Regions from separate parts of the Mesorhizobium sp. M0040 genome, predicted to be linked through region 1. Evidence: predicted binding sites of a transcription regulator. Region 1 holds the regulator's gene; each other region holds the start of a gene.
The links. The regulator LexA, encoded in region 1, represses DNA repair genes until DNA is damaged. The targets are predictions, from matches to a motif close to TGTTCNNNNTGTGTTCNG.
Positions count from the first base shown of each region.

Region 2: parE (DNA topoisomerase IV subunit B) is a predicted target of LexA. The motif match lies at 5,278-5,295, and genes of this name have one in related genera.
Region 3: recA (recombinase RecA) is a predicted target of LexA. The motif match lies at 4,935-4,952, and genes of this name have one in related genera.
Region 4: NKJ91_RS17160 (ATP-dependent helicase) is a predicted target of LexA. The motif match lies at 2,607-2,624, and genes of this name have one in related genera.

Region 1 covers NZ_JAMYVA010000051.1:2,729-10,786, reverse strand. Annotated here, with positions in the region: gene NKJ91_RS28010 (molybdopterin molybdotransferase MoeA) at 1-913, shown strand, start outside; gene NKJ91_RS28005 (hormone-sensitive lipase) at 921-1,751, opposite strand; gene kynU (kynureninase) at 1,847-3,094, opposite strand; gene lexA (transcriptional repressor LexA) at 3,541-4,275, shown strand; gene NKJ91_RS27990 (ComEC/Rec2 family competence protein) at 4,269-6,734, opposite strand; gene gltX (glutamate--tRNA ligase) at 6,831-8,058, shown strand, end outside.
Region 2 covers NZ_JAMYVA010000003.1:10,015-18,072, reverse strand. Annotated here, with positions in the region: gene NKJ91_RS03365 (DUF2336 domain-containing protein) at 1-1,047, shown strand, start outside; gene NKJ91_RS03360 (FUSC family protein) at 1,044-3,113, opposite strand; gene parE (DNA topoisomerase IV subunit B) at 3,156-5,207, opposite strand; gene NKJ91_RS03350 (GGDEF domain-containing protein) at 5,482-6,651, shown strand; gene gcvP (aminomethyl-transferring glycine dehydrogenase) at 6,724-8,058, opposite strand, start outside.
Region 3 covers NZ_JAMYVA010000064.1:2,031-10,088, reverse strand. Annotated here, with positions in the region: gene sufD (Fe-S cluster assembly protein SufD) at 1-433, shown strand, start outside; gene NKJ91_RS30080 (cysteine desulfurase) at 625-1,866, shown strand; gene NKJ91_RS30075 (SUF system Fe-S cluster assembly protein) at 1,872-2,267, shown strand; gene sufA (Fe-S cluster assembly scaffold SufA) at 2,377-2,757, shown strand; gene NKJ91_RS30065 (GFA family protein) at 2,921-3,418, opposite strand; gene NKJ91_RS30060 (TfoX/Sxy family protein) at 3,509-3,832, shown strand; gene NKJ91_RS30055 (PfkB family carbohydrate kinase) at 3,867-4,799, opposite strand; gene recA (recombinase RecA) at 5,077-6,174, shown strand; gene alaS (alanine--tRNA ligase) at 6,434-8,058, shown strand, end outside.
Region 4 covers NZ_JAMYVA010000017.1:84,650-92,707, forward strand. Annotated here, with positions in the region: gene NKJ91_RS17150 (hypothetical protein) at 1-90, shown strand, start outside; gene NKJ91_RS17155 (glucose/quinate/shikimate family membrane-bound PQQ-dependent dehydrogenase) at 101-2,413, opposite strand; gene NKJ91_RS17160 (ATP-dependent helicase) at 2,666-5,389, shown strand; partial or broken gene NKJ91_RS17165 (helix-turn-helix domain-containing protein) at 5,445-5,690, opposite strand; gene NKJ91_RS17170 (Bug family tripartite tricarboxylate transporter substrate binding protein) at 5,881-6,819, shown strand; gene NKJ91_RS17175 (ABC transporter permease) at 6,931-7,980, opposite strand; gene NKJ91_RS17180 (ATP-binding cassette domain-containing protein) at 7,977-8,058, opposite strand, start outside.

The sequences.
Region 1 (8,058 bases):
GCCGCTTCCCGAAGGCGCCGACACTATCGTCATCCAGGAGAACGTCCGCGATCTCGGTGGCGGCAGCGTCGAAGTGACGGAACCGACGGTGCAGGGGCGCAACATCCGCCGCCTCGGGCTCGATTTCGCCAAGGGCGATGTCCTGCTGCCCAAAGGCCGCCTGCTCGACCCGGCAGCCTTGTCGCTGGCGGCATCGGCCAATCACCCCGAGGTGCGCGTGGTCAAACGGCCGCTGGTCGCCATCATCGCCACCGGCGACGAATTGCTGCCGCCGGGCAGCGATCTTGGCCCCGACCAGATCATCTCCTCCAACGCCTATGGTGTCGCCGCTGCCGCACAGTCGGTCGGTGCGCGCGCGCTCGACCTTGGCATCGCGCCGGACCGCAGGGAGGCGATCGCTGCGCTGGTTGAAAAGGCCGTGAAGGCTGGCGCGAACGTCATCGTCACGCTGGGCGGTGCCTCGGTCGGTGACCACGACTTCGTCCATGACGTGCTGACCGGGCAAGGCATGACGCTCGATTTCTGGAAGATCGCCATGCGGCCGGGCAAGCCACTGATGTTCGGGCGGCTGGGAGACATTCGCTGCATCGGCCTGCCCGGCAATCCGGTGGCAAGCCTGGTCTGCACTCAGCTCTTCCTGAAGCCGCTGCTGGCGCGGCTCGGCGGCCGCGCCTTTCAGCAGGATATACGTCGGGCACGGCTCGGTGCTGCCATGCCGGCCAACGATCTCAGGCAAGATTATGTGCGGGCTGTTGTCATAGATGACGCCGGTACGCTCGTGGCGACGCCGTTCGGCATCCAGGACTCCTCGATGCTGAAAATGCTGGCCGATGCCAACGGGCTGATCGTTCGCGCGCCGTTCGCACCTGCTGCAGCGGCGGGCTCCCCCTGCGACGTGCTGATGTTACGCTGAACCTGCCTCACTCCGAGATCAAGGTCCGGGTCAGCGGATGGTCTGGATCGGCCAAACCGTCGATGATGTTGAAATGATGCCGGTCAGGCTCGACCACCGAGCTGGTCGCGGTACCCAGGCCGATCCAGATGTTGGCCAGCAACGCGCTCTGACGCAGGAATTCGGCGCGCTCGCCGCCGCCGGCCCAGCAGGTCAGGCGGGCCTTGTCCATCGGGCGCAGCAGCACCGGGCTTTCGGCCTGCGCCTCGGCCTCATCGATCGCGATCGTCTCGTTCATGCCGGTGCGCATGATGGGGCGCAAATCATGCACCCCCGAGATCGACACCACGTGACGAACGCGCCGGACCACTTCGGGCGCCAGCGGCGTCGTCGCCGTAACCATCCGGCTAACAAGATGGCCGCCGGCCGAGTGTCCGGTCAGCATCAGCGGCCCTGGGACCATCGCCGCCGCCTTGCCGATCGCCGCGCCGACTTCCTTGACGATGCCGCCAATGCGTATCTGCGGACAGAGCGTGTAGGACGGCATCGCCACCGCATAGCCGCGATCAACAGGGCCAGTGGCAAGATGCGACCAGAAATTTTTGTCGAATTCCATCCAGTAGCCGCCATGAACGAACACCACGAGTCCCTTGGGCTTGATGGCCGGCAGGAAAAGATCGAGCCGGTTGCGTGGGTTGTCGCCATAGGCCATGTCGAGCCGCGCCCTGCCCTCGGTCGAAAGCACGTCGCGGAAAACCCGCGCGGGCTCGATCCAGGCCGCCGGCCAGCGATCGCTGCCGGCTATGTTGGCGCCGTTGGCATAGGCGTTGTCCCAATCGGCAATGTGACGTTCGAACACCCTGCGCCCTCCCTGGCATATGGCCTTGCAACGTAGCCGTGAGCATCGCGCGGCGCATCGTCGCCAGCCTCACGATTCCAGCTCTCGCATCAATCTCAAGTGACAGCTGCTTTGATGGCGAAGCGCGCATCCTTCCACGCACGGGTGCGCAGGATGTCCTCAAGCACTTTGACGGCCTGCCAGACATCGGCATAGCCGACATAGAGCGGGGTGAAGCCGAAGCGCATGGTCGATGGCGCGCGAAAATCGCCGATCACGCCACGTTCGATCAGCGCGCGCATGACCTGGTAGCCATGCTCATGCATGAATGAAATCTGGCTGCCGCGTTTTTCCCCATCGCGCGTGCTTTCGAGCGTGAGCCCGTAAGTGCCGCACTTTGCCTCGACAAGCTCGATGAACAGATCCGCCAGCGCGATGCTCTTCTTGCGCACCGCCGTCATGTCGACATCGTTCCAGATGTCGAGCGCGCCCTTCAGCGTGCGCATCGACAGGACCGGCTGCGTGCCGCACAGAAACCGGCGGATGCCGGTGCCGGCCGCATAGCCTGGCTCGAAGGCGAAGGGCCGTGCATGGCCCCACCAGCCGGTGAGCGGCTGCTGGATGTCGGAAAGATGCCGCTCAGCCGCATAGATGAAGGCAGGCGCGCCCGGGCCGCCATTCAGATATTTGTAGGTGCAGCCAACGGCAAAATCGGCGTTTGCCTTGTCGAGCTCGACTGGCATCGCGCCGGCGGTGTGGCAGAGATCCCAGACGATCATCGCCCCGGCTTCCTGAGCCCTGCGCGTCAGCGCCGGCATGTCGCGCAGTTCGCCCGACTTGTAGTTGACGTGGTTGACCAGCACCACGGCGGTGCGTTCGTCGATCAGCTCTTCGATGGTCGGCGCGTCGACCCCCGAGAGGCGCAGCAGCGTATCTTTTCGCGTCGAAACCACACCCTCAGCCATGTAGAGGTCCGTCGGAAAACTATCGCCCTCGGCGACGATGACCTGCCGCTCCGGTCGCATGGCCATGGCGGCGTGCAGCAGCTTGTAGATGTTGACCGATGTCGTGTCGCAGACCACCGTCTGGCCGGCCGCGGCACCGATCAGGCGCCCGAGCTGGTCGCCAAGTTCAAGCGGCATGTTGAACCAGCCGGCCGTGTTCCATGCGCGGATGAGATCATGCGACCATTCTTCGGTCGCGGCCTTGTGCAGTTCATCGAAAGCGGCACGTGAAGCAGCTCCTAGCGAATTGCCGTCGAGATAGATCACTCCTTGCGGCAACACAAAGCGGTCGCGCATCGCGCGCAGCGGATCCGCGGCATCCATCGCCTTTATGGCCACGAGATCGGGAATTCCTGTCATGATTTGTCTGCTCCCCCAAGATCCAACGCAAGGCCGGACACGCGTCGACTGTTCTTCCATTACCTGGTTGCGCGCAGCAAGGCTCCAGCGGCGAGAAGCAGCCTGACCAGGCGATGGAAACCGGGACTTAACCCGAGGTTGGCGTTTTGAGTTCGTTTCGTTCACGGTGCATTGACCAAACCGCACAGTCGATACGGTTCAATTCCGTGCCTTTTACCAACCGACGGCCGATGCCAGTGCCGCCTTCTAGGAGGCCAGAAGGGCGCAAACGAAAGCAGAATCAAGGCGATGAGGCTCGCGGCGATGAAAATGCGGTACGCCGGTAGGGCACGTCGTTTGTTTCCCGAGCCTTAACGCATTCATTAAACTTTAAACAGTTGCGGAACACAACTGGAACAGATAGTGTTTGTTCTGGGTTTGTTTTTCTGATTCTGTTGGGGGTCGCTATGCTGACACGCAAACAACACGAACTGCTTATGTTCATCCACGAAAGGTTGAAGGAAAGCGGTATCCCGCCTTCCTTCGACGAGATGAAGGAAGCGCTCGACCTGGCTTCCAAATCCGGAATCCACCGGCTGATTACGGCGCTGGAGGAGCGCGGCTTCATTCGCCGTTTGCCCAACCGGGCCCGTGCGCTGGAGGTGCTGCGCCTGCCTGACTCGATCGCCCCCGGCCTCAATGCGGCACGCAAGTTCTCGCCGAGTGTCATCCAGGGCAGTCTTGGGCAAGGCGGTCCTCGGCAAGGCAAGCCGACATCGTCGCGCGTGCCCGCAGCCGGAAATGACGACGATGTCGTCGCCGCCGTTTCGATCCCGGTGATGGGCCGCATCGCCGCCGGTGTGCCGATCGACGCCATCCAGCACCAGACGCATTCGATTTCGGTGCCGCCGGATATGATCATGGGCGGCGAGCATTATGCGCTCGAGGTCAAAGGCGACTCGATGATCGAGGCCGGCATTTTCGACGGCGACACGGTGATCATCCGCAATGCCGATACGGCGAGCCCCGGTGAGATCGTGGTGGCACTGGTCGACGAGGAGGAAGCGACGCTGAAGCGGTTCCGCCGCAAGGGCGCCTCGATCGCCCTGGAAGCCGCCAATCCAGCCTACGAGACGCGCATCTTCGGACCAGACAGGGTCAAGGTGCAGGGCAAGCTCGTTGGGCTGATCCGCCGCTACTGAGTTGCGCCCTTGGCGCCGGCTTTTGGATTGTCGGCCCTGCGGTATGGGGGCAGGCCGCGCGTCGCGCGTGAAAATTTCCGCTGCACGTGCCAGGGCCGGTATGATTTTTCGACCGCGAAACGGATTTCGGCGCGCGTTGCCGCTTGTGGATCGAAGTAGACGGCGGCACTTCCCGCGCGCGCCAGTTGCCGTTTGGTGACGACGAGGACCAGCCGGTCGTAGTAGCAGGGGTTATGGGCGGTGGCGTCGTCGATGACGATCAAGCTGGCAAAGGCGCAGGCTGGCCGCGCAGTATCGCGGTCCTTGGCTTGCGCGATGATCGCGCCGGATGGATGCCTGGCAAGGCAGAGGCCGTCCGTGCAAATGAACGGCATGCCCGGCGGTAGGTCGGCCGGATCGGCAATGTCGAATTGCGGGTCGTTCTTTCCAGGTGTTTCCGGCGCGACGATAGCCTCTGATGTGAGCGCGCGTTTCCAGTTGTCGATGGTGAACTCATTCGGGCGTGCCCGGTTGACCGCGAGTTCACCGCTGCCGATCGGCAGCGCGACCAGCCGTGCGTCCTCCGAGACCAATACGTCGGGTATGCGTGTCTGCGTTGTCGTCAGCAAGCCGGCGAGCGCAAAAGGAAGTGCCGCCAGCCGCAACCGGGTCGTCGCCATGCTGGCAATGACGAGGGCGATCGTCACCAGAAGGACGGATCTCAGCGAAATCAGCCCGACCGCATCGATCGGCGAGCGCTCCGAGATCCACCCGGACAGGGCGATCATCGCCGTCAGCCCCTTGCCCATGACATAGAGGAAAGGGCCATCCGCGCCGAACGGCATCGCCAGCGCACTGAGCACGGCGAAAGGCATGACGACCAGTGAGACGATGGGCATGATGGCCAGATTGGCGAACAGGCTGAGCGGCGCCACGCGCTGGAAATGCCATATGGCGAAAAGCGCCGTGGCGCTCCCTGCAATGATCGAGGTCATCGCCAGACCGCACATGCCCAGCAGGACCTTTCGAGTGGCAAAGCGTAGCGGCGACCGCCGCGGCGGCGGCGTGGTGGCCCTGCCGGCGCGGTAATCGGACCAGCCTGCATAGGCGCCGACAAGGGCCGCCGTCGCGGCGAAGGACATCTGGAAACTCGGACCGACCACCTCGTGCGGCGACACCAGGATGACCGCGATGGCCGAGATCGCCAGGTTGCGCATGGTGAGCGCGGCCCGGTCGAACAGCACGGCGATAAGCATCACCGCCAGCATGATGAAGCTGCGTTCGGCCGCCACGACAATGCCGGAAAAGACGAGGTAGGCCGCAATCGAAAAAAGCGCGGCGGCCGCGGCATATTTCTTGACCGGCCGTCGCGATGAGAAATCGGGAAACAGCGCAAAGGCACCCCGTAGCAGCGCCATGATGGTGCCGGCGACCAACGCCATATGCAGCCCCGAGATGGAGATGATGTGGTAGATGCCGGTGCGCCGCATCGCTTCGTTGATCTCCTCGGGAATGCCGGCGCGCACGCCAACGATCAGCGCAGCAGCAATCTCGCCCTCGGCGCCGCCGATGCGGCTGCGGATATGGTCGGCGATGGATTCGCGCGCGTCTTCGATCGCGGAAGAAAGCTGCGCGGCAAGCGGCATGCTGCCCGACGACACGACTTTCGGATTGCCGAGAAAAAAGCCGCTGCCGCCGATACCGGCGAAATAGCTGTCGAAGGAGAAATCATAGCTGTCGGGCCGCACCGGGCCGGTCGGCGGCAGCAGCCGCACATAGCCGGTGATCTCGGAACCGGCGGTCAGCGCAGCCGGTATCTTCATCGCCGAAACGCGGACCCGTTCCGGCATGTAGCGCAGTGTCGGCCTGGCGGTTGAGATCACATCGATTGTCAGCCTGATGCGGCCGCTCGCCATGGGCTCGTACGATACGACGCGACCCGTCAGCCGCGTCGAGATTTCGGAACCGAGCATATGCGTTCCGACACGCCATGTCTCGAACTTGGCGGCAAGTACGCCAAGCGCGCAGAGCAGCGCCACCATGAAGCACAGGCGCGTCCTGGGCCATGACCGCGAGACGACGGCACAAAGGGCCGCGAGGAGCGCGATTGCGATCGGCTGTGGAAAGGCCGGCTCCACCGACAGCCCGAAATATACGACCACCCCGCATGCGAGGAACACCGGCACCAGCAGGAAGGCGATGCCGCGGTCGAGTTCCAGGCCGGCTGCCGAGGTTACGCTGTTGCGGATACGGGACGGTGACGGGAGGCGGAAACGCCTGGGCAGGCGTACGATGGGCTCGCCCGCGGGCACGAGAACCGTTGCTGGGTCGCTGGCCGGCAGCGACGGAGCATCGAAGCGCGGAGCGGGTAGCAATGCCGGTGCCGGCAGGACAGGCGGGGGAGCAGCAAACAGCAAGCGTTCGCTGACGCCGTTGACCGCGTCCTCGCCCTCGCCCGCACCTCGGCCTCGCACAGCCATCGGGTCTGCCCCTTGCGCCCTCGACCTCCTATGCTACATGAACGCGCAACGCGCGAAAGTCCGCAAACCCACTTCCTTCGCCCGCCTGAGAGTTCCATGCCCGATAAGGTCGTCACCCGTTTTGCCCCCTCGCCCACCGGCTATCTGCACATTGGCGGCGCGCGCACGGCGCTGTTCAACTGGCTGTACGCCAAGCATACGGGCGGCACGATGCTGCTGCGTATAGAGGATACCGACCGTGAGCGGTCGACGGATGCGGCGACGGCAGCCATTCTCGACGGACTTTCCTGGCTCGGACTCACCTGGGACGGCGCGCCTGTCTCGCAGTTCGAGCGCGCGCCGCGCCATCGCGAGGTGGCCGAGGAGCTCGTTCGTATGGGCAAGGCCTATTATTGTCATGCGACGCCTGCCGAGCTAGAGGCAATGCGCGAGAGCGCACGGGCCAAGGGGCTGCCTCCCCGCTATGATGGACGCTGGCGCGACCGCGACCCGTCGGAGGCGCCGCCCGGCGCCAAGGGGGCGATCCGCATCAAGGCGCCGACAGACGGCGAGACGGTGGTGCATGACCGCGTCCAGGGCGACGTGCGCTTTCCCAACAAGGATCTCGACGATTTCATTATTCTGCGCTCGGACGGCAATCCCACCTACATGCATGCCGTCGTCGTCGACGATCACGACATGGGCATCACCCACATCATCCGCGGCGACGATCATTTGACCAACGCCGCACGCCAGACCGTAATCTATCAGGCCATGGGCTGGGAGGTGCCGTCGATGTCGCATATCCCGCTGATCCACGGTGCCGACGGCGCCAAGCTGTCGAAGCGGCACGGCGCGCTTGGCGTCGAAGCCTATCGCGCCATGGGCTACCTGCCGGTGGCGCTGCTCAACTATCTGGCGAGGCTTGGCTGGAGCCACGGCGACGATGAGATCATGTCGATCGCCGACATGATTGCATGGTTCGACATTGGCGACGTCAACAAGGGCGCCGCCCGTTTCGATTTCGCCAAGCTCGAGGCGCTTAACGGCGTGCATATGCGCCGGATGAACGACGCGGCGCTGCTCGACATCTTCATCGCCACTCTGCCCTATCTTGAAGGCGGCCCGGCAATCGCGGCGCGCCTCGACGACAGACGCAGGGCGCAACTGCTTGCCGCATTGCCGGGCCTGAAGGAGCGCGCCAAGACGCTGGTCGAACTTGTTGAAGGGGCTGCATTCCTTTTCGTCGAGCGGCCGCTGCCGGTCGACGAGAAGGCGGCGGCGCTGCTCAGCGGTGAGGCGCGCGCGATCCTGCGGGGCGCTCATGCGGCACTAGCCACGGTTT
Region 2 (8,058 bases), on a different contig from region 1:
GCTCGCGCCTATGTCGACTCGGAGCTGCCTTTCGAGGACCGCTGCGCTGCCGAGGCGGCGCTGACGTTGCTGCTCGATGACGTATCGTCGAAGGTGCGGCTGGCGATCGCCGACGCGCTTTCCATGAGCCATCATGCGCCGCCGCAGATCGTCAGCGCGCTGGCCTCGGACCAACCGGAAGTCGCAGCCTTGGTGCTGGCGCGCTCGCCGCTGCTCACCGATGCCGACCTGATCGATCGGGTTGCCGGCGCCCAGAAAGCGACGCAGAAGGTGATCGCCGACCGGCCGCGTGTCTCGATGTCGGTCGCGGCGGCGATCGCCGAGATCGGTGAGCCGGAGGCTTGCACCACGCTGCTCGCCAACAGCGGCGCCGACATCGCATCCGTCAGCTTTCGCCGCATGGCCGAGCGGCACGGCCATCTGCCTCTAGTGCGCGAGGCGCTGATTGCCGACGCGCGCCTGCCCGCCGACTGCCGGCATATGCTGCTGGTCAAGCTCGGGGAGATGCTCAAGGGGTCGCCGCTGGTGCTGGCGCTGATGGGCGCCGCCAGGGCCGAGCGCGTCACGCGCGATGCTTGCATCAAGGCTTCGGTGACGCTGATCGAAGGCACGCGGACAGAGGAACATACCGCACTTGTCGAACATCTGCGCCTGCGCGGCGACCTGACCGCAAGCTTCGTCGTCCGCACCATTGCGCACGGCAAGGTCGACTTCTTTGGTTCGGCGCTGGTCGCGCTCAGCCAACAGTCCGAACAACGGGTGAGAGCACTGCTGGCCGGCGGGCATGACGTGGCTCTGCAGGCACTGTTCCGCAGTGCCGGGCTTACCGCCGCCACCCACGCCATCATTCTGCGCGCGCTGAAGGTCTGGCGCGAGGTCGCCAATGGCAAACGCCTCGCCGGCGTCCAGGAAGTCAGTTGGCTGATGCTGAAGGAATTGGGCGGACAGTCCGCAGAAGGCGATCTCGCCGGGCTGGTCAAATCGATCCATCTCGACGCGCTGCGCGAGAACGCACGCGGGCACGCGCTGGCGATCGCTGCTGCCTAAACCCGGTCCTTCGCGAAAAAATCCGGAAAATCCTCAATCGCGGCGGCGATGATGCGCAGCGAGGCGGCGGTCTGCAGCATTTCGGCCGCGACGCTGCGCTCCGCGATGCCTGCTGCATACTGCCTGGCGACTGCGACGGTCGCCGTCTGCGGCTCGCCGGGCCGCCTGAACAGCAGCTCGCGTGCCAGACCGCGCAGGAAATTGGCGATGGAAAGTGCTGTTTCAGGCGGGATCGCGGAACTTTGCTGCGCGTTGCGCAGCCGTAGGATTTCGAGGCCGACGGTAACCGCAGCTATGCCGCCGCCGAGAACCGCGTCGCCTTTCTTGCCGGCGTTCTGCAGCAGTGGCATCAACTGGTTGATCCGGTCGTAGGCAAGGCTTTCGAAGGCCGATCGCCGCGGCAGGCGGTCGTGCAGGCAAAGGCGTGCAAGATCTTCGCGCATGGTTTGCAGGATGCGGTTGACTGTAACCCAGGGGTCGGCGGGCAGCACGACGGCGAAGACGCCGATCGCCAGAAGAATGCCGACAAGGACCGCTGCCGAATTGGCGAGGAACGGCTCCGGATCGTAGGTCATGACCTGATGTGGGCTGAGGAAGGCGAGGAAATTGATGGCAAAGGCCGTTGCCACGCCGACGTAGCGCGGATTGGCCATGCCCAGTGCCGCTGGCACCAGGATCGGGACGACGAAAACCGCGAACCAGCCAAAGCCCGGCAGCGCTGGAAGTGCTATCTGCCCGACCACAAACGCGAACGGCAGGGCGAGCAACGTGCCCTCGAAGAAGTTCCATGCCGACCGGATCGGATCGGCGCGCGCGGCGAACAAGCTGGAGACGACGGCGACCAGAATGACCGTGCCGGTCGCGTCCGACCATTTCGTCGCCAGCCAGAAGCCGGCGACCAGGAGCGTGGCGATTGCTGCGCGCACGGCATTGCGCGATGCCGCACGGTAATCGCGGTGCACCACCAGCGCTGGCTGCCGCCGTTCGCGACTGGCACGAGACGGGGGAGAGCGCAGTGCATCCAGGCCGCGCAGCACTTGCTGCATTGCCTCGGCGAAGTCGGCGGCAATGGTCAGGCGTGTGACAGTGCCAGCCCAGTTAATGTCTTGCCCGGCCGCGATGTCAGGCATCTGCCGCGCCTTGCCGGCGATTGCGTCGAGCCGCGCCACCCAGGGCGCCGTATCGTCCAGCGCGCCCGGCTTGGCTACCAGTTCGCCGACAACGGCCTGCAACTCGGCGCGAACGGGGATGAGGGCTGCATTCTTCGGCGCGGCGGCGTGGGCATGCAGCGCACGCGCCGCTGACAGGGCCGACAGAAGCTGGCCGATGGTACGCCGGACCGGATAGGCGCGGGTGGCGAGGCTCGGCCCCTCCAGCCTTGCGTAGGTGCGCATCTCGCCGAGCGTCTGGACGTCGCCGATCAGCTTGCGGTGCAGCCCGGCAAGCTTTTCCGCATCACCGCCGGAAAAAGCGCCGTCCGCATAGGCCGCCAGGTCGAGAATGCTGCGTTTCAGTCTTGAGATGATGGCGTCGGCGGCCAGTTTCGGCAGGATCAGCCGGCTGGTCAGCGCAGCGCAGACGATACCAAGCACGATTTCCGCGCAGCGCGCCACGGCGAGATCGATGACGAGGTGCGGCTGGCCGAAAGCCGGCAGGCCGATGATCATCGCGGTGTAGCCGGCAAGCGCCGCGCCATAGGCTTCCGGATTGCGTAGCAGCGACGAGACCAGCGAGCAGATGCCGATCCAGACGGCAAGAACTGCAACCAGCAACCACGGGTTGGCATCGAAAACAGTGGTAATGCCGATCGCCGCCAGCGCGCCGGCAAGCGTGCCGAGGAGACGATAAAACCCCTTCGCCAGCACCATGCCGGCGACCGGCTGTGCGACGATGAACACCGTCATCATCGCCCATTGCGGGTGGTCGAGCTTCAGCGCATAGGCGGCCAAAATCGCGATGAGGCCGGCCGAAACGGTGCGCAGGGCAAAGATCCAGTCCGAGCGCGTCGGCCGCGTCAGGCCAGCGATCCGCGTGCCGATATCGTCCTTCAGCCGCGCCCAGGTCAAGTGCTCGTCTCCAGCCCAGAAGGCCAAGCTAGCGGCGGGAGCTCAGATATCCAGCACTTCCGTCTCGGCGAATTCCGCGCGTTCCTGGATGAACCGGAAACGGGCCTCGGGCTTGGTCCCCATCAATGCGTCGACCGCGTCCTTGGTCGCCGCCTCGGCATCGATAACGTCGACCCGCAGCAGTGTGCGCTTTTTCGGGTCCATGGTGGTTTCCTTGAGCTGGGCGGCCATCATTTCGCCCAGCCCCTTGAAGCGGCCGATTTCGACCTTGCCGCGCCCGGTGAATTCGGTGCGCAGGAGTTCGTCCTTGTGCGCGTCGTTGCGGGCATAGGCGACCTTGCCGCCTTGCCGGATCGAATAAAGCGGCGGCACCGCCAGATAGAGATGGCCGCCGCGGACCAGGCTTGGCATCTCCTGGTAGAAAAAGGTGATCAGCAGCGAGGCGATATGGGCGCCGTCGACGTCGGCATCGGTCATGATGATGACCCGGTCGTAACGCAGGTCCTCGTCGCGATATCTCGAGCGCGTGCCGCAGCCAAGCGCCTGGATGAGGTCGGATATCTGCTGGTTGGCGGCAAGCTTGTCGTTGCCGGCGCTGGCGACGTTGAGGATCTTGCCGCGCAGGGGCAGCACCGCCTGGCTGGCGCGGTCGCGCGCCTGCTTTGCCGAACCGCCGGCCGAATCGCCCTCGACGATGAACAGCTCGGCACCGGCGGCGGCATTCTGCGTGCAGTCGGCGAGCTTGCCGGGCAGGCGCAGCTTGCGCACCGCACTCTTGCGCGACACTTCCTTTTCCTGGCGGCGGCGCACCCGCTCGTCGGCGCGGGCGATCACCCATTCGAGCAGTTTCGAAGCTTCCTGCGGATTGTCGGCCAGCCAGTGGTCGAACGGGTCGCGGATAGCGCTTTCGACGATGCGGATCGCCTCGATCGTCGCCAGCCTGTCCTTGGTCTGGCCGACGAATTCCGGTTCGCGGATGAACACCGACAGCATGCCCGCCGCCGAGATCATCACATCCTCGGAAGTGACGATCGAAGCGCGCTTGTTGCCGACCAGGTCGGCATAAGCGCGCAAGCCGCGCGTCAGGACGTTGCGGAAGCCGGCCTCATGCGTGCCGCCTTCGGCGGTCGGAATGGTGTTGCAATAGGAATTGATAAAACCGTCGCCGCCGAACCAGGTCACCGCCCATTCGAGCGAACCGTGGCCGCCCTGCTTCTCGCTCTTGCCGGCAAACATTTCACGGGTCACCTGGAATTCGTCGCCGAGCGAGGCTTTCAGATAGTCCTTGAGGCCGCCCGGAAAATGGAATTCTGCCTTGGCCGGCGTCGTGTCCTTTTCCTTGATCAGCGACGGATCGCAGGTCCAGCGGATTTCGACACCGCCGAACAGATAGGCCTTTGACCGCGCCATGCGGTAGAGCCGCGCCGGCTCGAAAGCAGCACCCTTGCCGAAAATCTGCTCGTCTGGATGGAAGCGGATCTTCGTGCCGCGGCGGTTGTGCACCTCGCCGAGCTGCTCCAGGCCGGTCACCGGAACGCCTCGCGAGAAGCGCTGGCGATAGAGCTTGCGCCCAATCGCGACCTCGACCTCGAGATGGTCGGACAGCGCGTTGACCACGGAAACGCCCACACCGTGCAGGCCGCCGGACGTCTCGTAAACCTTGCTGTCGAACTTGCCGCCTGAATGCAGCGTCGTCATGATGAGTTCGAGCGCCGGCTTCTTGAATTTCGGGTGCGGATCGACCGGAATGCCGCGGCCGTTGTCGGTTACGGACAGGTATCCGTCGGCGGAAAGCTCGACATCGATGAAGGTCGCATGGCCGGCGACCGCCTCGTCCATCGAATTGTCGATGACCTCGGCGAACAGATGGTGCATCGCCTTGTCGTCGGTGCCGCCAATGTACATGCCCGGGCGGCGGCGCACCGGCTCCAGCCCCTCCAGCACTTCGATATCGGCGGCACTGTAGCTCTCGCTGGCGTCGCGGGGCGCCGGCCGCTTCGCCGCCTGCACCAGCGGGTCGGCCGGGCGCGCGGCGGCGCGAGCCGGTTGCGGCTGCTTGTCCAATTTGGCGAAAAGATCGTTATTGTCGTCCATGCCGGTCCTGGATTCCGATGCTGCGAATCACCACCCGATACTGCCACGCTTTTCGCGGGCAGGCGACGGAGGTTCCTGTTACGTTCGAGGATAGGGCCTCTTACTGCAAAACCATTCGACAACCAAGCGGCGGAAATGGGGTCGAAGCCTGGAGCATCGACGCTTTGTAAACCCTGTCCGAAGGTTACGCCGCAAGATTGGCTGAAAAAACGGTATTTGCGGACTGTCGCTGACCTAGAATGCAGCGGAACCCTCAAGAGGCTGTCGCTTAAGCATGTTGGATTACAGTTCGCTCCTGCTCGCGGCGGCGCTGTCGGGCACGGGCCTTAGCATCACCATGTTTGCGATCTGGTTCACCGCGCCACAGGCACGCTTTGTGCTGACGGTGGCGTGCGGCATTCTCGTGCTGGTCGCACATGTCGTGTTGTTCTGGCATTACACCAGGGATCCAAGCGCCTGGCTTTGCCAGATCGTGCTTGCGCTTCTCAGCCTCGGTTTCCTGATTATCTGCCTGTCGGCCATGCAATATCTCGGCATAGGCGACTACAGGCGCGCCATCTTGCCGACCTTGGTTGCGATGGCTGTTTGCACAGGCGCGACGTATCTCGGATTTGATGGTGTCGGCTTTATTGTCACCTACGCAACGGTAACGGCGCTGCTCTCGCTCATCGGGGCGATGTTCTGGATTGAGGGTGGTCACGATCGCCGGATATTGCTGGTCGTCTCGTTCCTGAGCGGCGTCTGTGCCCTGTCGTTCGGACTTTGCGGCGCGGTCCTGCTGGTCAAGGGCCAATGGGTGCTGGGTGTTGCGCCCGACAATTGGGCCGAGCGGGTGAATTCCGTCGTGGCCGTCGCCTGCATGACCGGGCTCGGCGCATTGACGCTCTCCCTGCACCATTTGCAGGCGCAGATCGAATTGAAGGCCGAGACGATGACCGATCCATTGACCGGGCTGATGAATCGGCGGGCGTTGACGGCACTCTACGGCGAGCGGGTCTTCGGTCCGTTCATGTCCGTTGCCATGTTCGACCTCGACCATTTCAAGAGGACGAACGACGTATTTGGTCACCCGGTCGGCGACCAGGTTCTGTGCCGCTTTGCCGCCGTCGTCAGGAAATACGCCCGGACCGGCGTCGACGCCTTCCGGTTGGGCGGCGAGGAATTCGTGCTCGTCATGTCGCGGATGACGGAAGAGAAGGCCTATGACATTGCGAGCAAGATCAGCGTCGCCTTCGGCACGGAAGTCGTGGCCACCCAACTCGGTCCGTTGCGAAGCACAGTCAGCGGCGGCATCGGCTTTGGCGGAACAAACGGCACCGGTCTCGACGATGTGCTGGCCGAAGCCGACGCAGCACTCTATGCGGCAAAGCGCGCCGGGCGAAATCGCGTCGTCGTCCGGGACCGGGCGAGCAAGGCCGACGGGCCGGCCTTGCGTTCTGCCTGATTGAGGTTTCTATCTTCTTGTTAGACCCCATGATCTTGTCCGAAAACCGGATTCCACTTTCGGGATCATGATCTATTCCGCCGCACCCAGATATTCCGACAGCGGCGGGCAGGAGCAGACAAGGTTGCGGTCGCCGGCGACATTGTCGATGCGCGACACCGGCGGCCAGTATTTTGCCGCCGTGTCGGCATCGCCGGCGGGGTAGGCCGCCTCCAGACGCGTATAGGGATGGGTCCACTGGCCGGCCAATGCCTCGGCGGCGGTGTGTGGCGCGTTGACCAGAGGATTGTCGCCCAACGGCCATTCGCCCTTCGCCACCTTGGCTGCCTCGCCGGCTATGGCGATCATGGCCTCGCAGAAGCGATCCAGCTCGCGCTTGGGCTCGGACTCGGTCGGCTCCACCATCAGTGTGCCGGCCACCGGGAACGACATGGTCGGTGCATGGAAGCCATAGTCGATCAGCCGCTTGGCGATATCGTCGACGCTGATGCCGGCGCTGTCTTTGAGCACGCGGGTGTCGAGGATGCATTCATGCGCAACGCGTCCGTTGCGCCCTTTGTAAAGCAGGGGGAAATGCTCGCCGAGACGCGTCGCCACATAGTTGGCGGAGATGATCGCCGTCTCGGTCGCCTGCTTCAGGCCGGAAGCGCCCATCATGCGGATATACATCCAGGTGATCGGCAGGATGGAGGCACTGCCGAACGGTGCCGCCGCCACGGCATGGGCCGAGCCTTCGGTGACGTGGCCGGGCAGATATGGCTTCAGATGCGCCTTGACGCCGATCGGGCCGACACCGGGGCCGCCGCCGCCATGCGGGATGCAGAAGGTCTTGTGCAGGTTCATGTGGCAGACATCGGCGCCGATATCGCCGGGACGGGCGAGGCCGACCAGCGCGTTGAGGTTGGCGCCGTCGAAATAGACCTGGCCGCCATGGCTGTGGACGAGGGCACAAAGGTCGCGCGCGCCTTCCTCGAAGACGCCATGCGTCGAAGGATAGGTGAACATCAGCGCCGCAAGGTTGTGCGCATGCTCGGCCGCCTTGGCCTGCAGGTCGGCCGTATCGATATTGCCGTCCTCGGTGCAGCGCACGACGACGATGCTCATGCCGGCCATGGCCGCACTTGCCGGATTGGTGCCATGCGCCGAGGACGGGATCAGGCAGACGGTGCGATGGCCCTCGCCGCGCGACAGATGATAGCCGCGAATGGCGAGCAGCCCGGCATATTCGCCCTGGCTGCCGGCATTGGGCTGCAGGGTCACCGCGTCGAAGCCGGTGATCTCCGCCAGCCAGCCTTCCAGCTCCTCGATCATGGCGCGATAGCCTGTCGAATGGTTTGCCGGGGCGAAGGGATGCAGGTTGGCGACATCAGGCCAGCTCACCGGCATCATTTCGGCGGCGGCGTTGAG
Region 3 (8,058 bases), on a different contig from region 1:
CACCCATACCGACGTCACCATGGTGCTCGACCACGCCGTGCCGCATACCGCATCGACCGAAGTCTTCCGAAACGTGGTGACCGGCAAGGCGCGCGGCGTCTTCCAAGGCCGCATCAACGTCCACCAATATGCGCAGAAGACCAACGCCAAGATGGCCTGCAACACGCTGCTGTTGTCGGACGACGGGGAGTTCTCGACCAAGCCGGAGCTCGAAATCTTCGCCGACGACGTCGTCTGCGGCCATGGCGCGACCGTCACCGAGATCGACCACAGCCATCTGTTTTACCTGATGGCGCGCGGCGTCGACGAGAAGACCGCGCGCGGCCTGCTGGTCAAGGCCTTCGTCGCCGAGGTAATCGAGGAACTGGACGACGAGGCCATCGTCGAGGCGCTGGAAGCGAGACTCGACAACTGGTTCGTGGCGCACGGATAAAGTGGATGAGGGCCTGGCGCTTCGGCCAGCACCCCTCATCCGACCGAGCTTCGCTCGGCCACCTTCTCCCACAAGGGGAGAAGGAAACGCGCCTCTCCTTCTCCCCTTGTGGGAGAAGGTGGATTGGCGCGAAGCGCCAAGACGGATGAGGGGTGTTGGAAGGAACGCGGCAGCGCGGCAAGGACTTCGAGATGGACCAGAAAGTCGAAAACATCCCCTATGACGTCGAGGCGATCCGCCGCGACTTCCCGATCCTGTCGCGGCAAGTCTACGGCAAACCGCTGGTCTATCTCGACAATGGCGCCTCGGCGCAGAAGCCGCAGGCGGTGCTCGACGCCATCCAGCACGCCTATTCCCAGGAATACGCCAACGTCCATCGCGGCCTGCATTTCCTGTCCAATGCCGCGACCGACGCCTATGAGAGGGCTCGCGAGACGGTGCGCCGTTTCCTCAATGCGCCGAGCACCGACAATATCGTCTTCACCTCGAACACCACGGCGGCGATCAACACGGTCGCCTATGGTTTCGGCATGCCGAACATCGGCGAAGGCGACGAGATCGTGCTCTCGATCATGGAGCATCATTCCAACATCGTGCCGTGGCATTTCATCCGCGAGCGGCAGGGCGCCAAGCTGGTCTGGGTGCCGGTCGATGATCTCGGCGTCTTCCATATCGAGGAATTCGAGAAGCGGCTGACCGACCGCACCAGGCTGGTTGCCATCACCCATATGTCGAACGCGCTGGGCACGGTGACGCCGATCAAGGAGATCGTGCGCATCGCGCATGCCCGCGGCATTCCGGTGCTGGTCGACGGCAGCCAGAGCGCCGTGCATATGCCGATCGACGTGCAGGACCTCGACTGCGATTTCTTCGTCTTCACCGGCCATAAGGTCTATGGCCCGTCGGGCATCGGCGTGCTCTACGGCAAGAAGGATATTCTGGAGCGCATGCGCCCGTTCATGGGCGGCGGCGAGATGATCGAGGAGGTGACGCAAGACATCGTCACCTACAACGACCCGCCGCACCGTTTCGAGGCCGGCACGCCGCCGATCGTGCAGGCGATCGGACTTGGTGCGGCGCTCGAATACATGGAAAAGATCGGACGTGAGCGCATCGCCGCGCACGAGGCCGATCTGAAGGATTATGCGCATCAAAAACTGCGCGCCATCAACTCGCTGCGCATCTTCGGCGATGCGCCCGGCAAGGGCGCAATCATCTCGTTCGAGCTGCAGGGCATCCACGCGCACGACGTGTCGATGGTCATCGACCGGCAGGGCGTGGCGGTGCGCGCCGGCACCCATTGCGCCCAGCCGCTGTTGAAACGCTTCGGCGTAACATCCACATGCAGGGCATCGTTCGGCATGTATAATACCAGGGCTGAAGTCGATGCTTTGGCCGATGCGCTGGAAAAGGCGCGAAAGTTCTTCGGGTGACGATCATGGATGATGCCAGCCACACCGCCGAAAGCACGGCACTGGATATGACCACCAATGCGGCGGTTTCCGGGTCAACGATTCCCGCCGACGAACTGGCGCGGCTGACCGACGACATCGTCTCGGCGCTGAAGACGGTCTATGACCCGGAAATCCCGGCCGACATCTATGAGCTCGGCCTGGTCTACAAGATCGACATCGAGGACGACCGCTCGGTCAAGATCGACATGACGCTGACCGCGCCGGGCTGCCCGGTGGCTGGCGAAATGCCGGGCTGGGTCGAAAACGCCGTCGGCGCCGTCGAAGGCGTCTCCGGCGTCGAGGTCAACATGACCTTCGACCCGCCCTGGTCGCCCGACCGCATGTCGGAAGAGGCGCAGGTGGCGGTTGGGTGGTACTAGCATCCGACCAGCCAGAGGCTGGCGCACTTGCGCCGGGTACAAAACTTCACCATTTTAGGTGAGGAATCATTCGGCAGGCCTTGAACCTGCGCGCATGGAGAAGGAAAACATGGGACGCTTCGCCGTCATCACGATGACCGAAAAGGCCGCCGACCGGGTTCGCGAGATCGTTGCGACCCGTGAGAATGCGCATGGCATTCGCCTTGGCATCAAGAAGGGCGGCTGCGCCGGCATGGAATATACGGTCGATCTGGTGACCGAACCCAATACCAAGGACGACCATATCGAGCGTGACGGCGCCCATGTCTATGTCGCGCCGGAGGCGGCCCTTTTCCTGTTCGGCACCGAGATGGATTTCGAGCAGACGACGCTGCGCACCGGCTTCACCTTCCGCAATCCGAACCAGAGCTCGGCCTGCGGCTGCGGCGAATCGGTCGAATTGAAGCCGGCTGATCTGAAGGCACTGGCCGAAGCACGCGCTTCGGCCTGAGAATTTTCTTTTCCTTAGTAGGATTTCGCGAGACCCCCTCATCCGGCCGCTTCGCGGCCACCTTCTCCCCGAGGGGAGAAGAGGTCGCGAACGGTTGAGCCAGTCTCTTCTCCCCAGCGGGGAGAAGGTGGCCCGAAGGGCCGGATGAGGGGGACTGCCGAAGCTAATCCACCCACATCCCCGTTCGCTTGTGCCAGTCTGCGATCGACTCCTCCGGGTAGACGTCGAACACCTTGTCACCCTTGCCGATGTCGGGCTCGACCCAGTTCGCCTTGTATTTCAGCATCAGATGCACCTTCTCCGGCGGTTTCGGCAGGTCTGTGTCGATCGCCGAGGCAAACGGATGCACCAGCTCCGGCCAGGTCGGATCGTAGAGCCAGAGTGCCGTCCCGCATTTCGTGCAGAAGTTCCGCTCGCCCGTCGAGGTCTCGCGTTGCGGGTGCTCGTCGTCCTCGATCTCGGCGCGGTAGACGCCGAGATGGCGCTTGCCCTGGATTTTCAGCGTTTCGTAATCGGCGCCGAGATTGATGGCAAAACCGCCGCCGCCCTGCTGCTTGCGGCAGATCGAGCAGTAGCACAGCATGAACGGCACCGGCGTGTGGCTTTCCACCTCGAAACGCACGGCATTGCACCGGCAGGACCCTTTGAGCAGAAGCGGCATGAAAAACTCCGAGGAAATTGATTCTGAACTTGTCAGGATGGTGCCGGTTGCGTCGATGACAAGGGGAAATCCGGGTGACATGATCGCCGCATGGACAACGAGCGCATAGAAGAGCTTTTCGAAGGCCTCGGCCCGGTCAGCATCCGCAAGCTGTTCGGCGGCAAGGGCATCTATTTCGACGGCGTCATCGTCGCCATCGTCATCCGTGGCGAATTGATGCTGAAGGCCGACGCCGAAAGCGCCCCGGATTTCGAAGCGGCCGGCTGCCGGCAATGGACCTATACCGGCTCGCGCCACGGCAAGCTCGTGTCGATGCCCTATTGGAGCGTTCCCGACAGCGCCTTCGACGATCCCGACGAGATGGCGATCTGGGCACGCCGCGCCTACGAGGCAGGACGGCGCGCCGGCAAATAGGCTGCGTCATGCTTCGGCAATTCCGGGCCGCACTTCATGCCAGGTCCCGCGCCTCGGGCACGAGCGCCAGCGCTTCGGCAAAGCCAGCGCTGGTGAAGGCGGCACTCTCGACGACGAGCATAGCTGCGGCAATGCCTTCGCGCAGTGCCGCGCGTAGCGTCAGGCCGCGCAGCAGGGCAGCGATCGTGGCGCCTGCCAATGCGTCGCCGGCGCCGGCAGTATCGGTCCGCTTTTGTAGCGGCGGTGGCGAGATCGAGAACGCGCTCAATTCGTCGAAACCGAGCACTGGTTCGTCGCCGGCGGTGATCACGCCGCTTTTCAGCCCGGCGCGTATTAGGCCGTCGACGATGCCTTGATCGTCAGCATCGATGCCGACGTCGGCGAGCACGCCGGCCTCCTGCCGGTTCATGAAGGCCAGCGCCAGACGGTCGAGCACCGGCATCAGCCGCGCCGCCTTATTGGGCGAGACCGCAAGCGCAAACACCGGCTTGTCGGCGGCGAGTGCCGCCAGCCGCCCCAGCGCGGTCGACGGCAGGTTGGCGTCGCACAGCACCGCGTCGGCCGAACCGATCGCTTCCCGCACCTTGGCGCGGCGGATCTGCTTGGGAAGCGCCAGCTCGTAGAGCACCATGTCGGCAAGGCCGGCGATCAGCCCGCCGTCGCTATCGATCAGCATCGTATGGCTTGGCGTTGCTCGGTCGAGGAACACCGCCGACAGGTCGGCAATGCCGGCCTCGGTGACGGCGCGTAAAACCGTGTCGCCAAGGGCATCGCCGCCGCGCACCGAAAGCAGCGAGGCCGAGGCGCCGCGTCGCACCGCACAGCGCAAGGCGTTGAAGACGGCACCGCCGACATGCTCGCGCATCGTGCCGGGGTTGGAAGCGGCCGGCACGAAGGCGCCGGCAACCCGGCCGCGCCGCTCGATATAGGCGCCGCCCACGGCCAGGATCGTCGGGGATTTGATCATGCCGTCAAAATGCCCTTTAGCTGTTGCCCGGGGGAGACTAGGTCGCCGGGCGGAACCCTGCAATCGCGGGTCCGATTCGGTTGGTGACGGCAACGGCGCCGCATGCGAGGCGAGACACATCGGAAGCAATAATTGCGAAACAAAAATAGAACAAATAGGGATATGCGTTATTTTTCAAACCCTTGGTGCTCATTGACAAATGAGAACAAATGAGGTACATTCTTTTAAGGATTGCGGGATTGTCCGGCCTCCATTGACGACCACGGGGTGATGTATCATGGCTCAGAATTCTTTGCGGCTTGTAGAGGACAAAGCGGTGGACAAATCAAAGGCTCTGGATGCGGCGCTGTCGCAAATCGAGCGTGCCTTCGGCAAGGGCTCGATCATGCGGCTCGGCGCGAACGAGCAGGTCGTCGAGATCGAAACGGTGCCGACCGGCTCGCTTGGGCTGGACATCGCGCTTGGCGTCGGCGGCCTGCCGCGCGGCCGCATCGTCGAGATCTACGGGCCGGAAAGCTCGGGCAAGACGACGCTGGCGCTGCACACGGTGGCCGAAGCCCAGAAGAAGGGCGGCATCTGCGCCTTCGTCGATGCCGAGCACGCGCTCGACCCGGTCTATGCCCGCAAGCTCGGCGTCGATCTCGAAAACCTTTTGATCTCGCAGCCCGATACCGGCGAGCAGGCGCTGGAGATCTGCGACACGCTGGTGCGCTCCGGCGCCATCGACGTGCTGGTGGTCGATTCGGTGGCGGCGTTGACGCCGCGGGCGGAAATCGAAGGCGAGATGGGCGATTCGCTGCCCGGCCTGCAGGCCCGCCTGATGAGCCAGGCACTGCGCAAGCTCACCGCCTCGATCTCGCGCTCCAACACCATGGTCATCTTCATCAACCAGATCCGCATGAAGATCGGCGTCATGTTCGGTTCGCCCGAGACGACGACCGGCGGCAATGCGTTGAAATTCTATGCCTCGGTCCGCCTCGACATCCGCCGCATCGGCTCGGTCAAGGATCGCGACGAGGTCGTCGGCAACCAGACCCGCGTCAAGGTCGTCAAGAACAAGCTGGCGCCGCCCTTCAAGGTGGTCGAGTTCGACATCATGTATGGCGAGGGCGTCTCCAAGACCGGCGAGCTGGTCGATCTCGGCGTCAAGGCGGGCGTGGTCGAAAAGTCGGGCGCCTGGTTCTCCTACAATTCGCAGCGTCTTGGCCAGGGCCGCGAAAACGCAAAACTGTTCCTGCGCGACAATCCCGACACGGCGCGCGAGATCGAGCTGGCGCTACGGCAGAATGCCGGGCTGATCGCTGAGAAATTCCTTGAGAACGGCGGCTCCGAAAGCAGCGACGACGGTTTCGAGGACGACGCCGGGGTGATGTAGGGCAGGCGACGCCTCGCTGAGCCTCAGCCAGGTTTCGATTTGATGTTTTGATTTTGAGTTTGCGTAATCGATGCGTTTCGAACCGCCGGCCCAGGGCCGGCGGTTCGCGTTTGACGGCGAGGCAGACGCATTTCAAGGCGCTGGTGAAAGCCGGGATTTGAGCCCATTTGGTGTTTCTGGACAGGCTGCGGTGCGACCGCTAAAAGGCCATGTCTATTTTCCGCCGGCAGCCGGCGGTTCTCTCGAAAAGGCAGTATTCATGAGTGGCGTCAACGAGATCCGGTCGGCATTTCTCGACTATTTTCGCAAGGAAGGTCACGAGGTCGTCGCGTCAAGCCCGCTGGTGCCGCGCAACGACCCGACGCTGATGTTCACCAATGCCGGCATGGTGCAGTTCAAGAACGTTTTCACCGGTCTGGAGAAGCGGCCGTATTCGCGCGCCACGACTGCCCAGAAGAGTGTTCGCGCCGGCGGCAAGCACAACGACCTCGACAATGTCGGCTACACCGCGCGCCACCTGACGTTCTTCGAGATGCTCGGCAATTTCTCCTTCGGCGACTATTTCAAGGAGCGGGCCATAGAGCTTGCCTGGAACCTGATCACCAGGGAGTTCGGGCTGAAGAAGGACAAGCTGCTGGTCACCGTCTACCACACCGACGACGAGGCGGCCTCGTACTGGAAGAAGATCGCCGGCCTTTCGGACGATCGCATCATCCGCATCGCGACTTCGGACAATTTCTGGGCAATGGGCGACACTGGACCTTGCGGGCCGTGTTCGGAGATATTCATCGACCGTGGCGAGCATATCTGGGGCGGCCCTCCCGGCAGCCCCGAGGAGGATGGCGACCGTTTCCTTGAATTCTGGAACCTGGTGTTCATGCAGTACGAACAGGTGACGAAGGAGGAGCGCGTCGACCTGCCGCGTCCGTCGATCGACACAGGCATGGGCCTCGAGCGCATGGCATCCATCCTGCAAGGGGTTGAAAGCGTCTTCGAAACCGACCTGTTCCGCCACCTGATCGACGCTGCGTCGTCGGCGCTTGGCAAAGGTCCGGATGCGGACGCCGTCGCATCGTTGCGCGTCATCGCCGATCACCTGCGTTCGTCCTGCTTCCTGGTCGCCGACGGCGTGCTGCCGTCCAACGAAGGACGCGGCTACGTGCTTCGTCGCATCATGCGCCGCGCTATGCGCCACGCGCAGTTGCTCGGCGCCCGCGATCCGCTGATGTGGCGCCTGGTGCCGGCACTGGTCCGCGAGATGGGCCAAGCCTACCCGGAACTGGTGCGCGGCGAACAGATGATCACCGAAACGCTGAAGCTGGAAGAGACGCGCTTCCGCAAGACGCTGGTGCGCGGCTTGGGCTTGCTTTCGGAGGCGACGGAAAAGCTGGCCTCCGGCGACATGCTGGATGGCGAGACAGCGTTCAAGCTCTACGACACCTATGGCTTTCCGCTCGATCTGACGCAGGACGCGCTGCGCCAGCGCAACATCTCGGTCAACCTTGCCGGCTTCACCGAGGCGATGGAGCGGCAGAAAGCGGAGGCGCGCAAAAGCTGGGCCGGCTCCGGCGACGTGGCGACCGAGACGGTATGGTTTCCGGTGCGCGAGAACGCCGGCGCCACCGAGTTCCTCGGCTATGAGACCGAGCAGGCGGAAGGCCTCATCCAAGCGCTGGTCAGGGGCGGCAAGACCGTCGACAGCGCCGGCAAAGGTGACGCCGTTGCCGTGGTTGTCAACCAGACGCCGTTCTATGGCGAGTCCGGTGGCCAGATGGGCGACACCGGCGTCATTTCGGGCGACGGGTTCTCGATCGAAATATCCGATACCCAGAAGAAGGCCGATGGGCTTTTCGTCCATCTCGGCAAGGTGGCTAACGGCACGGT
Region 4 (8,058 bases), on a different contig from region 1:
GTCCAGCAGGCCGAGACAGCCGCCGGCCCGCAGCTGACCAGTGAGGTACTTGCATCGGTACCCGACCTGAAAGGGCATCTCGGGCTCTGAAGGAACTTCTCTATTTCGGCAGCGTATAGGCCATCACATAGTCGCCCGGCTTGGTACCGACCGAGCCGTGGCCGCCGGCAACGATGACGACCAACTGGCGCCCGTCGGCTACCGTGTAGGTCATCGGTGTCGACTGCCCGCCCGCCGGCAGCCGCGCCTGCCAGAGCTGTTTGCCGGTTGTCAGGTCATAAGCGCGCACATAGTCATCGACCGCCGCACCGAGGAAGGCGACGCCGCCGGCAGTGATCATCGGCCCGCCAATGCCGGGCACGCCGACCTTGAATGGCAGCGGCAATGGCGTCATGTCGTAGACGGTGCCGTTGCGATGCTTGTAGACGATCTTTCCGGTCCGAAGGTCGGCACCCGCCACATAGCCCCAGGGCGGCGCCTGGCAGGGAATGCCGAGCGGCGACAGGAACGGCTTCAATATGACTGCGTAAGGCGCACCGTCATTGCGGTTCAGGCCCTGTTCGCTGCCCTTGGTGTCGCCGGGCGGCGGCACGTCGGCGCGCGGCACCAGCTTGGAGATGAACGCCAGGTATGTCGGCATGCCGAACATCACCTGCCGGACCGGATCGACTGCCACGCCGCCCCAGTTGAAGGTGCCGAAATTGCCGGGGTAGATCAGCGAGCCCTGCAGCGACGGCGGCGTATAGCGGCCCTCATAGCGCAACTTCCGAAGCTCGATCCGGCAGGCCAACTGGTCGAACATGGTAATGCCCCACATGTCCGCGCCGGTCAGCGGTTTCGGACTGAAGCTCAGGTCCGAGACCGGCTGCGTCGGCGAGGTATGGTCGCCTTCGATCGCGCCGCCCGGCGCCGGCACTTCCTTGACCGGAACGATCGGCTCGCCGCTGCGCCGGTCGAGCACATAGAGGTCGCCCTGCTTGGTCGGCCCGACCAGCGCCGGCACCACGCCACTTTCCGTGGTGATGTCGACCAGCGTCGGCTGCGCCGGCACGTCCATGTCCCAGAGATCGTGGTGCACGGTCTGCCGCACCCAGCGCAATTGTCCGCTGTTGAGATCGAGCGCGGTGATCGAAGAGGAGAATTTCTCGTCATTGGCACTGCGTCCGGCACCGAGTTGGTCCGGCGTCTTGTTGCCGAGCGGCACATAAAGCAGCCCGAGCTTCTCGTCGACGCTCGCCGTCGACCACATGTTGGGTGAGTTGTTGGTGTAGGTCTGGTCCGGCGGCAGCGGCGTCGTCTGATCCGGATTGCCGGAATCCCAATTCCACAACAGCGCGCCGGTGTCGGCATCGTAGGCACGGATGACCCCGGACGGCTCCTGCGTCGAATAATTGTCGTTGACCGCGCCGCCGACGATGATCTTGTTGGCGACGATCAGCGGCGCCGAGGTCGAATAATAATAGCCCGGCTTCGGATATGGCATGTTGGCGAGCAGGTTCAGCGTGCCGCCTTCGGCGAAAGTCGGGCAGACCTGGCCATTCGCCGCATCGAGCGCGATCAGCCGGGCGTCGGATGTCGGCAGGTAGATGCGTGTGGCGCAGGGCTGGCCGGCGGCGACCTTGGCATCGGCATAATAGGACACGCCGCGGCAGGTCTGGTGCTGGCGGTCCTTGTTGAGCTTGACCTGCGGATCGAAGCGCCATTTCTCCTTACCGCTCGCGGCATCGATGGCGATGGCGAAATTATGCGGCGTGCAGATGTAGAGCGTGTCGCCGATTTTTAGCGGCGTCACCTGATAGGTCGTCTCGCCGATGTCGTCGGGCCCTTTCACGTCGCCGGTGCGATAGGTCCAGGCCGGCTGCAGATTGGCAACGTTTTCGGCGGTGATCTGGTCGAGCGGCGAATAGCGCTGGCCATATTGCGTGCGACCGTAATAGTGCCATTCGCCAGCCGGCACGTTGCCGCCGAGATCGGCCGTCGGCGTCACCTTGTCGGTGTTGAGTTCACCCGCAATATCCTTTGGATCGGTCGTCATCGAATAGCCGGCGACCGCAAGCGAGGCCAGCACGGCGAGGATCAGCGGCGCGCGTCCGTCGGGACCGGTAAGCCCGCGCCGCGCCCATGGCGTCAACAGCCATAGCGCGACAAGCACGATGATGCCGCCGCGCGGGCCGAGCTCCCACCAGTCGAAGCCGGTCTCCCAGACCGCCCAGGCGAGCGTGCCGAGCACGATCGCCGCGTAGAGCCACAGCGCCGTGGATCTGCGCCTGTAGAGCAGCCAGGCCGCGACAAGGAAAGCTAGACCGACGATGACGTAGTACCAGCTGCCGCCCAGCGTCACGAGCCAGATGCCGCCGCCGCCAATCGCCAGGCCGATGAGGAAAAGGATCAGGGAGGTGATGACCACAGCCAAGACGGTGCTCCTTCGACTGGTGCGCTCCGCGACGCGTCCATGGGCAACCCCGCATTGCGTTCCTGCCCCCACGCAACTTTCTCCGGCCCGCTTCCCCTGTCAAGCAAGCTCGGCGTTTTACGGTGCCGGCCCATCGCAAGCCCGGCGTTTTGGTTAGCAGACCCATTCAGATTGTGAGTCTACCGACTGGACAGAGAACAAAACGGAGACACTTCTGGCCTTTCGCTGCCGAATCACTACATTCGGGGGGAGATGTCCGGCTTTTCGGAAGACATGCCCTTTTTTGACGAACCGAACGCGCGGCCCGTGGCCCCGTCGGGCATTGCCGCGCGCGCCATGGCTGCCCGCAGCAACCAGAACAACGCGCCCGATTATCTCAACGGCCTCAACCCCGAGCAGCGGCTGGCGGTGGAAACCACCGAAGGCCCGGTGCTGGTGCTGGCCGGCGCCGGCACTGGCAAAACGCGCGTCCTGACCACCCGCATCGCCCACATCCTTGCCACCGGCAAGGCTTTCCCCTCGCAGATCCTCGCCGTCACCTTCACCAACAAGGCGGCGCGCGAGATGAAGCAGCGCATCGGCCTGTTGATCGGCGAAGGCAATGTCGAGGGCATGCCGTGGCTCGGCACCTTCCACTCGATTGGAGTGAAGCTGCTGCGCCGACATGCCGAGCTGGCCGGGCTCAAATCCGACTTCACCATTCTCGACACCGACGACGTGGTGCGCCTGATCAAGCAGCTTATCCAGGCCGAAGGGCTGGACGACAAGCGCTGGCCGGCCAAGCAGTTCGCCCAGATGATCGACGGCTGGAAGAACAAGGGCCTTGGCCCCGCCGACATCCCCGAGGGCGATGCCCGTGCCTTCGCCAACGGCAAGGGCCGCGAGCTCTACAAGGCCTATCAGGAGCGGCTGAAAACGCTGAACGCTTGCGACTTCGGCGATCTCCTGTGCCATCCGATCCGCATCTTCCGCGCCAATCCGGACGTGCTGAAGGAATACCACAAGCGCTTTCGCTACATCCTCGTTGACGAGTATCAGGACACCAACACCGCCCAGTACATGTGGCTGCGGCTGCTGGCGCAGCGGCCGCAATCCTCCCCCCTTGAGGGGGAGGTGCCCGCGAAGCGGGCGGAGGGGGTTGCCGCAGAAGGCACCGCTAGAGCGTCGAGCACTGCCGCCGGTAGGTCGAGCACTGCCGCACGGACCCCACCCGACCGGGCTTCGCCCGGCCACCCTCCCCTCAAGGGGGAGGAAAGCCCGCGCCTGTCCACCGTAAATATCTGCTGCGTCGGCGACGACGACCAGTCGATCTATGGCTGGCGCGGCGCCGAGGTCGACAACATCCTGCGCTTCGACAAGGATTTTCCCGGCGCCACCATCATCCGGCTGGAGCGCAACTATCGCTCGACCGCGCACATCCTCGGCACCGCCTCCCACCTCATCGCCCACAATGAGGGCCGCTTCGGCAAGACGCTGTTCACCGAAAAGATCGCCGAGGACGACGAGAAGGTGCATGTCCATGCCGCCTGGGATTCCGAAGAGGAGGCCCGCGCCGTCGGCGAGACCATCGAGGCCTACCAGCGCCAGAAGCACAATCTCAACGACATGGCGATCCTCGTCCGCGCGTCCTTCCAGATGCGCGAATTCGAGGACCGCTTCGTCACGCTCGGCCTCAACTACCGCGTCATTGGCGGCCCGCGCTTCTACGAGCGCCTCGAAATCCGCGATGCGCTGGCCTTCTTCCGCGTCGTCGCACAAGGCGCCGACGACCTCGCCTTCGAGCGCATCGTCAACGTGCCGAAGCGCGGCCTTGGCGAGGCCACCATCCGCCAGATCCACGACACCGCACGGGCGCTGCGCATCCCGATGTTGGAGGCGGCGGCAAAACTCGCCGAAAGCGACGAGCTGAAGCCGAAGCCGCGCGCCGCACTGCGCGAGGTATCGGCCAATTTCGAGCGCTGGCAGAAGGCGCTGGAAACCACGCCGCACACCGAGCTCGCCGAGACCATTCTGGAGGAGAGCGGCTACACCGACATGTGGAAGAACGACCGCTCGGTTGAAGCGCCCGGCCGCCTCGAGAACCTCAAGGAGTTGATCCGCTCCATGGAGGAGTATGAATCGCTGCGCTCCTTCCTCGAACATGTCGCGCTGGTGATGGACGCCGAGCAGAACGCCGAGCTCGACGCCGTCAACATCATGACGCTGCATTCGGCCAAGGGCCTCGAATTCGAAACCGTTTTTCTCCCTGGTTGGGAGGAAGGTCTTTTTCCGCACCAGCGTTCCCTCGACGAGGGTGGCCGCTCCGGGCTGGAGGAGGAACGCCGCCTCGCCTATGTCGGCCTGACCCGCGCCAAGAAGAACCTGCACATCTGGTTCGTCTCCAACCGCCGCATCCACGGCCTCTGGCAGTCAACCATCCCGTCGCGCTTCCTCGACGAACTGCCGGAAGCCCATGTCGAAGTTTCCGAGAGCGGCAACTCCTATGGCGGCTACGGCAATGCCTATGGTGGCGGCTCGTTCGCCTCCGGTCGTGGCGGCCAAGGGGCAGGCAGGCAGAACCCCTATGGAGCATCGCGCTTCGACAACATCGGCGGCAATAACGGCGCCGAGAAATCCGGCGCTTTCTCCAGCACCTATGCGACGCCGGGCTGGCAGCGTGCTCAAGCCAACCGCACCGAGGCGACCGACCGCAATTGGGGCACGCGCTCCGGCCACCAGGTCGAGCGCATCGGCTACGGCGAAACCGACTCCGGCTACGGCGCCGGCCGCACCTCGGTCAAGGGGCGCACAATCGACGGCGAGCTGGTCGCCAAATCCGTCGCCGACACGCCGTCCCCCTTCAGCGTCGGCGACCGCGTCTTCCACCAGAAATTCGGCAACGGCAACATTTCCGCCATCGAAGGCAACAAGCTGACCATCGACTTCGACAAGGCCGGCCAGAAACGCGTGCTGGACGGGTTTGTCACCGGGGTGTGAGGCATGTGGAAAATTGTCTGGCACCCCCAGAACAAATAGGGTACAATCGCTTGCAAGGTCGCGTCTTGTCGCGCAACAGCCCTTCGAGGCCTTCCTCGGCAAAGCGTTCCTGCCAGCGCCACACGCAGGTCTTGGACTTGCCGGTCTGCCGCATGGTCTCGACGGTGCCGACGCCGTTGGCGCTCAACAGGATGATTTCGGCGCGCCAAACATGCTTTTGCGGCGCATTGCGGTCTTTTACGACAGCCATCAGTCGCTGGCGATCGGTCGGCGAAACGGTGAAGGATATTCCTGTGCGCACGCGCCAGACTCGCATTCGCTTTCGCCGAAGGGAATCCCAAGCCGGATTCTTATGTTAGGCTATGTTGGGCCGATACCAGTAGGTAGCTTTTTGAGTCACACAAGGAGAAATCTTATGGGACTGACGCTTCGATCAATTGCGTTGCTCTTTGCTATTTCTCGTTGGCTGTGCCGAGGCACATGAGGACACGATGAGAAGCGCAACAAATCTGGCCGCGTCCGCACGAGACTATCCGGCCAAGCCGGTACGCATCATTGAGCCGTTCGGGGCGGGCGGCGGGCCTGATCTGTTGGCCCGCGCCCTGGCCCCGAAGCTTTCTGAGCTGTGGGGCCAACCGGTGACAGTGGAGAACATCCCAGGTGCGGGAGCCACTGCGGGCCCTGCCCAGGTCGCGAAGTCACCGGCCGACGGCTACACGCTGCTGATAAACACCAACGCTCAGGCATACAGTGCGGCGCTCTTGAAAGACCTCCCGTATGACCCGTTGAAGGATTTCATTCCGATCATTCCGCTCACGAGGCAAGCCTACGTACTCGTGGCAGGCAAGGCGACTGGTGTCACCACCGTCGGCGGACTCATTGCGGCGGCGAGGGCGAAGCCAGGTGAGCTCAAATTTGGATCCACCGGTATAGGCACCGGCACACATGTTGGAGTCGAGAAATTCAATCAAGCGGCGGGAATCAAGGCGCTGCATGTGCCTCCCTCGCCGAATGATTCGAACGCCGATACGATCGCCAACGCGATAGCGATGCGCTTCACTTACTATTTGGTGCCAATCTCTCTTGCCCTGCCCCACATTCACGACGGCACACTCGTTGCGCTAGGCGTGAGTACCGCTCGGCGCTCGACCTTGCTCCCGGAGGTACCGACAATCGCGGAGGCGAGCGTCGTCAGCTTCGACTTCCCGATCTGGTATGGAATGTGGGCGCCGGCTGGCTCTCCGACCGGCGTGGTTGAGAAGCTTTCGAACGACATCGGGCGCGTGCTCACTGGACCGGACCTGCGCGAGTGGATCGCTAAACACGGAGGCGAGCCAATGAGCATGACGCAGCCCGAGTTTGTGCGTTTCGTGGAAAGCGAGAGTGAAGCTACGGCGCGACTCATGAAAGCCGCCAGTGTCAAGCCCTAATAGGGAACGGCCTGATGAGGTGTCTGCATAATTCGCGCAACGAAGGATATTCCTGTGCGCATGCGCCAGAAAGGGAATCCCAAGCCGGACTCTTATGTTAGGTCGATACCACTAGCGATACCGCGCCTGGTTCCACTTATGGCCGAGCAGCGACAGGATGATGATCAGGCCGTTGAAGAACTGGACGTAGAAGCCGCTCAGGCCCGCCGCGACGACGCCGGTCTGGATGAAGGAGACGGTGACCGCGCCGATCGCGCCGCCGACGACGGTGCCGATGCCGCCCCAGGTCGGAGTGCCGCCGACGAACACCGATGCCAGCACCGGCAGCAGGTATCCGTCGCCCGCCGTCGGCCACCAGGTGAAGTTGATCATCACCGAGAACGTGCCGGCGATTGCCGCGCCGATGCCGACGAAGACGAACACCTTCACCCTGACGCGCTTGACGTCGATACCCATCTGCTGGGCGCTGTCGGGATTGTCGCCGACCACCTTGACCTGCGCGCCGAAGCGATGGCGGTTGTAGAGCAGCGCCGACAGCACGACGAAGGCGATGGCCCAGAAGATCTGCACCGGAATGCCGTAAACCTGGCTGGAGAAGATCTTGTAGGCCCAGCTGTCGGCAAGGCCGGTCAGCGCCGTCGACCTGCCCTCGTTGATGATCTGGATCAGGCCGCGCAGCAGGAAGTTCATGCCGAGCGTGGCGATCAGCGACGACAGCCCGCCATAGACGACCAGCGAGCCGACCAGGAAGCCGAGCAGCATGCCGGTGACCATTGCGGCGGCGATGCCGAGGAACGGGTCGTAGCCGGCCTGCACGACCAGCGCGAAGACCCATGAGGCAAAGCCCATCGTCGCCGGAAACGACAGGTCGATCTCGCCGCAGGTGACGACGAAGACCAGCGGCACCACCACGAACAGCGCCACCGGCAGCGTGGTCAGCACGGAGCTGTAAAGATACCAGGTGGTGAACACGATCGGGTTGGCGATCATGAACACCGCCATCATGACGATGAACACGGCAAGCGTGCCGAGCGCGGCGCGGTTGTCGAGGATGAACCCGCGCAGCCAGTTGTCGGACGGGTGTCTCCACTCTTTCCCGGCGGCCTCATTATGCGTGCCGCCGAGGGGGCTCTGCAGATCGGGTTCCATGGTCTTGCTCATCGTGCCGCCCTCTCCGCATCGCCCGCGTCGTGCAACCCCGGCAATCCGCTGGGGTGGGCGACGTCTTCCATGAAATTG